DNA from 4 places in the Pantoea sp. KPR_PJ genome. Region 1 is predicted to be linked to each of the others. Evidence: predicted binding sites of a transcription regulator. Region 1 holds the regulator's gene; each other region holds the start of a gene.
The links. The regulator Fur, encoded in region 1, represses iron uptake genes when iron is present. The targets are predictions, from matches to a motif close to ATAATAATGAGAACNACTATCAA.
Positions count from the first base shown of each region.

Region 2: the regulator Fur is predicted to act here: its motif matches at 910-932, upstream of entS (enterobactin transporter EntS).
Region 3: the regulator Fur is predicted to act here: its motif matches at 1,095-1,117, upstream of fes (enterochelin esterase).
Region 4: the regulator Fur is predicted to act here: its motif matches at 878-900, upstream of HP564_RS11640 (isochorismate synthase).

Region 1 is NZ_JABMIK010000003.1:384,403-386,607, reverse strand. It holds gene fldA (flavodoxin FldA) at 97-627, shown strand; gene fur (ferric iron uptake transcriptional regulator) at 981-1,424, shown strand; gene HP564_RS10350 (hypothetical protein) at 1,486-1,881, opposite strand; gene glnS (glutamine--tRNA ligase) at 2,117-2,205, opposite strand, start outside.
Region 2 is NZ_JABMIK010000004.1:235,582-237,786, forward strand. It holds gene entS (enterobactin transporter EntS) at 1-840, opposite strand, end outside; gene fepD (Fe(3+)-siderophore ABC transporter permease) at 985-1,974, shown strand; gene fepG (iron-enterobactin ABC transporter permease) at 1,971-2,205, shown strand, end outside.
Region 3 is NZ_JABMIK010000004.1:243,751-245,955, reverse strand. It holds gene HP564_RS11685 (TonB-dependent siderophore receptor) at 1-898, opposite strand, end outside; gene fes (enterochelin esterase) at 1,173-2,205, shown strand, end outside.
Region 4 is NZ_JABMIK010000004.1:233,184-235,388, forward strand. It holds gene HP564_RS11640 (isochorismate synthase) at 1-850, opposite strand, end outside; gene fepB (Fe2+-enterobactin ABC transporter substrate-binding protein) at 1,028-1,993, shown strand; gene entS (enterobactin transporter EntS) at 1,988-2,205, opposite strand, start outside.

The DNA.
Region 1 (2,205 bases):
TCAAGTTCCGCCCTTTTGCCCGCTCTGCTATCATTCGCTTAATTGTGCGCACCGCGCATGCATCTCATTATCAGGATTTAAGAGGTTATTTACCCCATGGCAATCGTAGGCATCTTCTTTGGCAGCGATACCGGCAACACCGAAAACATTGCAAAAATGATCCAGAAACAGCTGGGTAAAGACGTTGCGGAAGTTCATGACATTGCCAAAAGCACGAAAGAAGATCTGGAAGCATTCGACATTTTGCTGCTGGGCATTCCGACCTGGTACTATGGTGAAGCGCAGTGCGACTGGGATGACTTCTTCCCGACGCTGGAAGAGATTGATTTCAACGGCAAGCTGGTGGCCCTTTTTGGCTGCGGCGACCAGGAAGATTATGCCGAATATTTCTGCGACGCGATGGGCACTATCCGCGATATCATCGAGCCAAACGGCGCGGTTATCGTGGGGCACTGGCCGACCGAAGGCTATCATTTCGAAGCATCTAAAGGCCTGGCCGACGATAAACACTTCCTCGGTTTAGCGATCGACGAAGACCGCCAGCCTGAACTGACCAACGAGCGCGTTGATGCCTGGGTTAAGCAGATTTATGATGAGCTACAGCTGCAGGCCATCATCGAAGCGTAAGTGTCCGCTCCTCAATGTGGGCGCTGGCTCACATTGAGGGAGTGGTTTTTCCTATAGAAATAATAGCTACAGATTTTTAACTTTCATCTGCAATTCTGTACAATACCCACATCGGTTATCTGCTTATTTCTCCCGCGAGGTCAGGAAGTTAGCGAGATGATGACGAACCTCCTGCATTTTTCCACCCGGCGCCGTTATGTTTTCCCTGACAGCCCGTGTTGATTTCAGGCGTTTCCCTCGGTTTTCATTTCAAAGCTTCGCCTCTATAATGAGACGCAAATGAGAATAGACACCGAACGACATTCAAGGCAAGGCGCCTCAAGTAACCAGCAAAGTAACAGGACAATATCCGCATGACTGACAACAATACCGCATTAAAGAAGGCTGGCCTGAAAGTCACGCTGCCCAGACTCAAAATTCTGGAAGTGCTTCAGGAACCTCAGTGCCATCACGTCAGCGCGGAAGATCTGTATAAACGCCTGATTGATATGGGCGAAGAGATTGGTCTGGCTACCGTTTATCGTGTTCTTAATCAGTTTGATGATGCAGGCATCGTAACGCGTCACAACTTTGAAGGCGGGAAATCGGTTTTCGAACTGACCCAGCAGCATCATCACGATCACCTGATCTGCCTTGACTGCGGCAAAGTTATCGAATTTAGCGACGAGTCTATCGAAACGCGCCAGCGTGATATCGCTACCCGTCACGGTATTAAGCTGACTAACCACAGCCTTTACCTCTACGGTCACTGCGCGCTGGGCGATTGCCGCGAAGACGAAACGCTCCACGATCAGTAAAAACAGTGTGCTATGCAGTAATGCTAAAAGCCGGTACAGATACCGGCTTTTTTTATGGCTGTCAGGCGACGAGGGTTTCGTGCAGATAGCGCCAGCGAGGGATGGACGTACTGCAATCCAGGATAGCCAGTGAAATGCGCGTCTGATCCTGACCGTTCATCATTTGCAGTTCGCGATACTGAATGGTGATTTCATTCTTCTGCTGGGAAATAACAGCGTGCTCGCTGGTGGCAATACGCATTCCTTCACGCTTCCCCTGCAGCTGACGAAAGAGATCTTCAGTCTGGTTGAAATCAAGCAGTTTGCCCTGCGGCGTCACCATGCGGAAATCGGGGTGAAAATGCGAGAGGAGTAAATGGAAACTGTCATCTTCACCTGACGGCTGATTAAAGATACGTTCGATTAACTGATGCAAAACTACTACGCTGTGTCTTGCTTCCTGAGCGAGAGCTGTCATTTTATTTCCTTGTTATGCCCGCATAGCCTTTTTAAGAGCGAATAGCCTACCTCAAAATAACAAATTCACATCTGGAAATTGATTAAATTTAATTAACTCAGACAACTCTCAATGTGGTCCGACAAGTTAATATTATCCTCTGAAGAATAAAAACGTGTATAAGCGCAGATAACAGCCATAAAAAAGGGCGATTGCTCGCCCTGTTGTCATAAAGTGATGCGGTTAATGCAAAAATTTAATCGCCGATTTTTGCCCAGGTATCACGTAGTCCAACGGTGCGGTTAAACACCAGATGATTTGGACGAGAGTAGTGGCTGTCAGCGC
Region 2 (2,205 bases), on a different contig from region 1:
CCGACCGCTGGTCAGCGCGCCCAGCGCCGCGCCAAGCGGTACGGCGCAGTAGATCAGGCCAAGCTGATTGAGGCTGACCTCCCAGTGTGGCGCCAGTGCCGGATAGAGCACGCGCACCGCACCCGCCAGCGTGACCAGAGCGCCGACCAGCGCAGCCATGCCGACAACCGGGGCCGAAAAGAGAAACTGCACGCCGCTGGCCAGCGCTCTGAGTGGATGCTCGCGCGGCTGCGCAGGCGCAGGCATCACCGGCAGCCGCAACAGCGTCAGCACGGTTAGCAGCGTGCCGAAAGCCGCGAGGCCGTAGTTCCACGTGGCACCGCCGTGCGCCATCACCAGCCCGCCGATCACGGGCGACAAAATTGAGCCAAAGCGTACCGTGAGCATTGTAATGGCACCCGCCTGCATCAGGTTTTCGCGTCCCACCAGCGAGGGAGTTGCCGCCAGCAGCGCCGTTACGCCAATCGCGCCAAAAAAACCGTCCCACAGTCCCAGTAAAAATATCGCCGTAACGGACGGTGTGGGGAGAGCGGCATTGACGGCCAGCGCAATAAAGCCAGTGCCGCAGGTAGAGCGGGCGATCAGGATCAGGCGCTTACGCTCATAGCGATCGGCCAGCACGCCGCCGGTCAGCAGCCCGACAAACATGCCCGTACCCGCCAGCGTAACGGCCAGCCCGACCAGCGCCGGTGAGCCGGTCAGCTGCTGGATCTGTACCGGCACGGCAATTGCCAGCATGCCGAGAGCGACAATAGAGATAAATCGGGCAGTGAATACGGCACGAAAATCGGGATGGGTTTTTAACAGGCTGAGATCGATAAGGTGGGAGGGTTTGTTCATTTCTTCGCCTTCTGCTGCGGTTTTCCTCGTTAAGGTCGAGGCGAATCATGGTAACATACAAAAATACGAGTAATAACGATAACAAGTATCATTATCAAATTGACGTGCCCGCCGCGTCAGTGAACAGTGAAGGTTCGAAATGTTATGCGTCAACTCACCGCAATAGCCGCCTCAGGGATGCTGCTGTTGCTCTTGATCGCGCTCAGCCTGATGCTTGGCGCAAAATCGATTGCTATTCACGATCTCTCTCTGGCTCTGACCACCTCCTGCAGCAGCGCCGACTGCATCATCGTGCGCGAAGCACGCCTGCCGCGAACGCTGGCCGGTTTGCTGGCCGGCAGCGCGCTTGGGCTCGCGGGCGCGCTGATGCAGAGCCTGACGCGTAATCCGCTCGCCGACCCTGGCATTCTTGGCGTCAATGCTGGCGCAGGCTTTGCCGTGGTGCTGGGTATTGCGCTCTTCGGCGCGGATTCCCCGGCTGACTGGCTCGGCTTCGCCTTTGGCGGGGCGCTGCTTTCGTCGCTGCTGGTGGCGCTGACCGGCGCGCTCGGCGGCGGGCGCGTTAACCCGGTGCGTTTAACTCTCGCCGGCGTGGCGCTGGGCGCGGTGCTGGAAGGGCTGACCTCAGGCCTGTCGCTGCTCAATCCCGATATCTATGACCATTTACGCTTCTGGCACAGCGGATCGCTCGATATTCGCAGTATGGCCATCCTGCGCGCCACTTATCCGGCGGTGGTGGTCGGAGGGCTGATTGCGCTGCTGCTGGCGCGTTCGCTTAACAGCCTGAGTATGGGAGGCGATGTGGCGACGGCGCTCGGTACGCGCGTTGCGCGCACGCAGCTGCTGGGGCTGCTGGCGATTGCGCTGCTGAGCGGCGCGGCAACTGCTGCCGTCGGGCCCATTGCGTTTCTCGGGCTGATGACCCCACATCTGGCGCGCTGGCTGTGGGGCAACGATCATCGTTGGTTACTGCCCGGCACCCTGCTGATTACGCCTTGCCTGCTGCTGGCCGCCGATGTTCTGGGCCGCGTCATGGTGCCTGGCGAACTGCGCGTCGCGGTGGTGACCGCACTGATTGGTGCGCCGATGCTGATTGTCCTGGTACGCCGCCAGCTCGGGAGAGGGCCGCTATGAACCGGACGATGCTACAGGCCAGCTGGCTGCTGGCGCTTTGTGCGCTGCTGGCCTTTCTCGGCGTGACGCGGGGCGCGCTGCCAGTTACCGCTGAACAGCTCTGGCAACTGGTGAAGGGCGACGCCGCGCGCAATGTTCAGCTGATCGTACTGGAGTGGCGTCTGCCGCGTGTGACAATGGCACTGCTGATCGGCGCGGCGCTGGGCATCAGCGGTGCTATCTTTCAGTCGC
Region 3 (2,205 bases), on a different contig from region 1:
TTACCAGCGCGCTGGTGTTGGTATTCTGGGTATCGCCCGCATAGAGATTTCCCTGACGGCTGTAGCCCGCCTGAAACTCCAGCGCCTGCATCGGCGCAAACGCCCAGCGCAGCATGGCGTTAATATCTTTATTCACTACCCCTTCACGGCCTGACGGATAGCTGCCTGCATAGCTGCCGGTACGCTCTGCTGCATGGCCTTCGTTAATGTCGTAGGCGTCTGCCTGCGTCTTTGCCAGATTGCCGTAAAGGCGGAAGCTGACGTCGTCGCCCAGCGGCCCTTCCAGACTGAAGTTGGTGCGGCGAGTCGCCCCCTCATCCTTATGCTCAGGCACGTTGTAATAGGCATTCCAGGAGCCGTGCCACAGGTTGTCATCGTACTTTTTGGTAATGATGTTCACTACGCCGCCCGCCGCGCCGTTGCCGTAGCGCACTGCTGCCGGGCCACGGATCACCTCAATACGCTCAATCATCTCGGGCGGCACCCAGTTGGTGTCGCCGCGCGTATCACGCTCTCCGCGCCAGCCGAGACGCACGGCGTTGCGGCTGGAGACCGGCATGCCATCCACCAGAATCAGAGTATTTTCCGGTCCCATGCCGCGAATATCGATCTGGCGATTATTGCCGCGCTGGCCGCTGGTGGAGTTGCCGGTCAGGTTAACGCCCGGCATGGTGCGGATGATTTCCGATACGTCGCGCGCGGGCGGGCGCTTTTTAATCTCATCAGCGGTAATGGTAGAAACGCCCGGTGCCTGGAGGTTCTGCTGCGCCGCGCTGACCACCAGCGTATTGCCGCTGATGTCAGAAGGGGCGTTGCTGGTGTCCGCTGCCTGTACACTGGCTGCGGCAAGGCCGAGTTCAATCAGAATGGCTAATGACAAACGCGATAATGTAGGCATTTTTTTAGGTTCCTGGATTGCCAGCGGAAACCAGTGGTGTCCTGCGGCGTGCCGGTAAAAGAGTCTTACTTAGCAAGCACGCACTCCAGCCGAACCCAGGCTCTCCTTCGCGGAACATCGGCCTGATATAGCAGGCAGATCAGGCTGGCGGAACGCGCGCGCTCCTGCTGTCGGAGCGGGAAACACCCTATTGCAAATGCAAATAATTATCAATAGTATTATTCATAACATCTATGAAACTTTGCGCGCATCTGGCCCAGTAAATATTTTATTTATGAAGTGGTTAACTCATGAAACCGGCAGTGACTCCTGGTGGCAGGCCCTTGAGCGTCAGGGGCTGCCCTTAATCGACGCCGCTGACAACGGCGAATGTGCCGTCACCTTCTTCTGGCGCGATCCCGAGGGGAGCGAAGCCACCTCTTCTACCCGCCGTGTCTGGATCAACATTACCGGCGTAACCGATCACCACCAGCGCGCGGCGCCCCAGTCGCTGAGCCGCATTGCCGATACCGACGTCTGGTTCTGGCAGACACAGCTTCCTGCCAGCTGGCGCGGCAGCTATTGCCTGATGCCAGACAGCCACGCCGCAGCCTTCACGGGCGAGCCGGATATGCAGACGCTGCGCGCCTGGTGGAAAGAAAAATTCCCCACAGCGCAGGCCGATCCGTTAAATCCGCTGCGGGGCTGGGCGGGCGGACGTGGTCTGCGCGTCTCGCCGCTGCATCTGCCGAATGCACCCGATCAGCGCGTCTGGCAAGCCGTTGACGAAGGGCGCGCGCCCCTGCTGCCACTTCATCACCATATCTGGCAGAGTGCGCGCCTCAATACTCACCGTTCGGTATGGATCCACACCACCGGCGAGGCGCAGCAGAGGCCGCTGGTACTGCTGCTGGATGGTCAGTTCTGGGCCAATACCATGCCGCTCGCCTGGCCACTACAGCAGCTTACCGACGCTGGCCAACTCCCGCCTGCGGTATACGTGATGATTGACATCATCGACCGCGAACACCGCAGCCGCGAACTGCCGTGCAACGCCGATTTCTGGCTGGCGGTGCAGGAAGAACTTCTGCCTCAGCTTCAGGCGTGGGCACCGCATTGCGCCAGCGCCGCTGATACGCTGGTCTGCGGCCAGAGCTTTGGCGGATTGTCCGCCGCCTATGCCGTGCTTCACTGGCCGCACCGTTTTGGCGGTGCCATCAGCCTTTCCGGCTCCTTCTGGTGGCCGGAACGCGGCAAGCCCAATGGCAGACTGATTCAGCAGTTACAGCAGGGCGCGTTTCAGGCTGCGTCGTCGCGTTTCTATCTGG
Region 4 (2,205 bases), on a different contig from region 1:
CGCCTTCTATTTGCGTGGCGAGGTGCCAGAGCGTGGCGGTCGTCAGCAGAGAGGGAGTAGTGGGTACCGAGAGCAGGCGACTGCGTGGCTGAAGCACATCGCGCATGGCATCGGTTACCAGCTTATGTTCATGGCGATCTTTGGCTGAGTGCATCAGGCTGTCGCCTGCGGCACGATCGCGCTGCGCGTCGGCGTCACGTCGCGCCGAGCCTGCAAGCGGGCAAGAGCTGAAATTCCGTCCCTGCTTGCGCAGCATCAGCTCAGGACTGGCACCTGTCAGCGAACCGCCCTGCGGCAGCGGCAGATGAAAGTGATAGCTGTTGGGATTTTGCGCCACAATGCGCTGCATCAGCGCGGCGACATCCACCGGCTCTTCCGTCACAATATCCATCAGGCGCGACAGGACAACCTTATCCAGATCGCCGCGCTGCATGGTGGCGACCGCCTGGGCTACCATTCCGGTAAACACCTCGTGCCCGGGAAGCGCCGCGCGACGACGTATCTGAGGCAATGGGGCCTGAGCCACAGGCAGAGCAGCCTGAAGATCGTCACGATTAAAGGTCTGATGCGACTCAGGGATAAACAGGGCTGCGGGCTGTGACACGTCAAACGGGATAGCCCCCACCAGAATAGGGTGGGCAATACCCTGTTTCTTCGCAGAGGCGAAATGATGTCGTAGCTGCTGTTGAAAATCGCCGTTCAGAACCGCGCCGTCAGCGACCGGCGTGGTTATCGTGGTATAGCATCCCTGCGTAGCGAGGCTACGCCACGGTGATGTAAAGAGAAATCCCCGACACAGGGCGGAGAAATCCGCCATCAGGGGATTTTCAAACTTCAACGTTTCCACCATAATTTTCACCTATAAATGATAAGAGAATTAATAATGATTATCATTTGTATTGTGGTCCTGTAACCTACGTTGATTACGCTGGAGTGTCAATAAATTCGCGGTATTCCCGTCTTATCCTCTCCACTATCATCAGAATTAACAGGGTGTTGTCTCGCAACGAAAGGTGGATTAGATCTTATGTTTAAGCGCAGCTTTACGGCCATTTTCGCGCTGGTTGTCATCACGTTAATCACCAGTTTTGCTGCGCAGGCCGACAGCGGCTGGCCGCGCACGCTGCAGAGCGCCAGCGGGAGTGTGACCTTAGAAAAAGCGCCGCAGCGCATTGTGTCGACCAGCGTGACGCTCACCGGATCGCTGCTGGCGATTGATGCGCCGGTGATGGCCAGCGGCGCGACCGCGCCAGGCAGCCGTCTTGCCGATGAGCAGGGGTTTTTTCGCCAGTGGGGCGACGTGGCGAAGCGGAAAAACGTTAAGCGCCTCTATATCGGTGAACCCAGTGCCGAAGCGGTTGCCGCCGAAGCGCCCGATCTGATTATCGTCAGCGCAACCGGTAATGACTCCGCAATAAAGCTGGTGGATCAGTTTTCGGCTATCGCGCCAACGCTGGTGGTGAACTATGACGATAAAAGCTGGCAGCAGCTGGTAACCCTGCTGGGGCAGGCGACTGGCCATGAGGCGGATGCCGCGGCGCGTATCAATGCCTTTAATCAACAGCAGGAGGCGCTGAAGCAGGCTATTACGCTGCCGCCGCAGCCCGTCACGGCCATGGTGTTTAACGGCGGCGGCCGGGCCGTTAACGTGTGGACCGCTGAATCGGCGCAGGGCAAGCTGCTGCAACAGCTCGGCTTTACGCTTGCGGTGCCGCCTGCGAATGTGCAGCCGTTGCACTCGATGGGCCAGCGCAAAGACATTATTCAGCTCGCCGGCGAGAACGTAGCCAGCGGCCTGAATGGCCACACGTTTCTGCTGTTTGCCGCCGAAGATCCAGCCGTACAGCAGCTGATGCAGAATCCTTTCCTGGCCGAGACTGCGGCAGTGAAACAGCACCAGGTGTATGCGCTGGGGGCAGACACCTTTCGCCTCGATTACTACAGCGCCAGCCATCTGCTGGCGCGGCTGCAGCAGCTGTTTGTTAAATCATGATGTTTCTTTCGCCAGCGCGAGTGCTGGCGGCTGATAGCGGCGCAGCTGCGCCATCAGGATCCACATCAGCATCCCCAGCAGCGCCGCGCTGAATCCAGACAGCGCGGCAGCCTGCTGCGGCAGGAGCCAGGAGCCCATGGCGCCTGTTATCGCCGCGCCCACTGCATCACCGGTTACGTTCTGCGCCGTCCACAGGCTGTTAATTCGTCCCA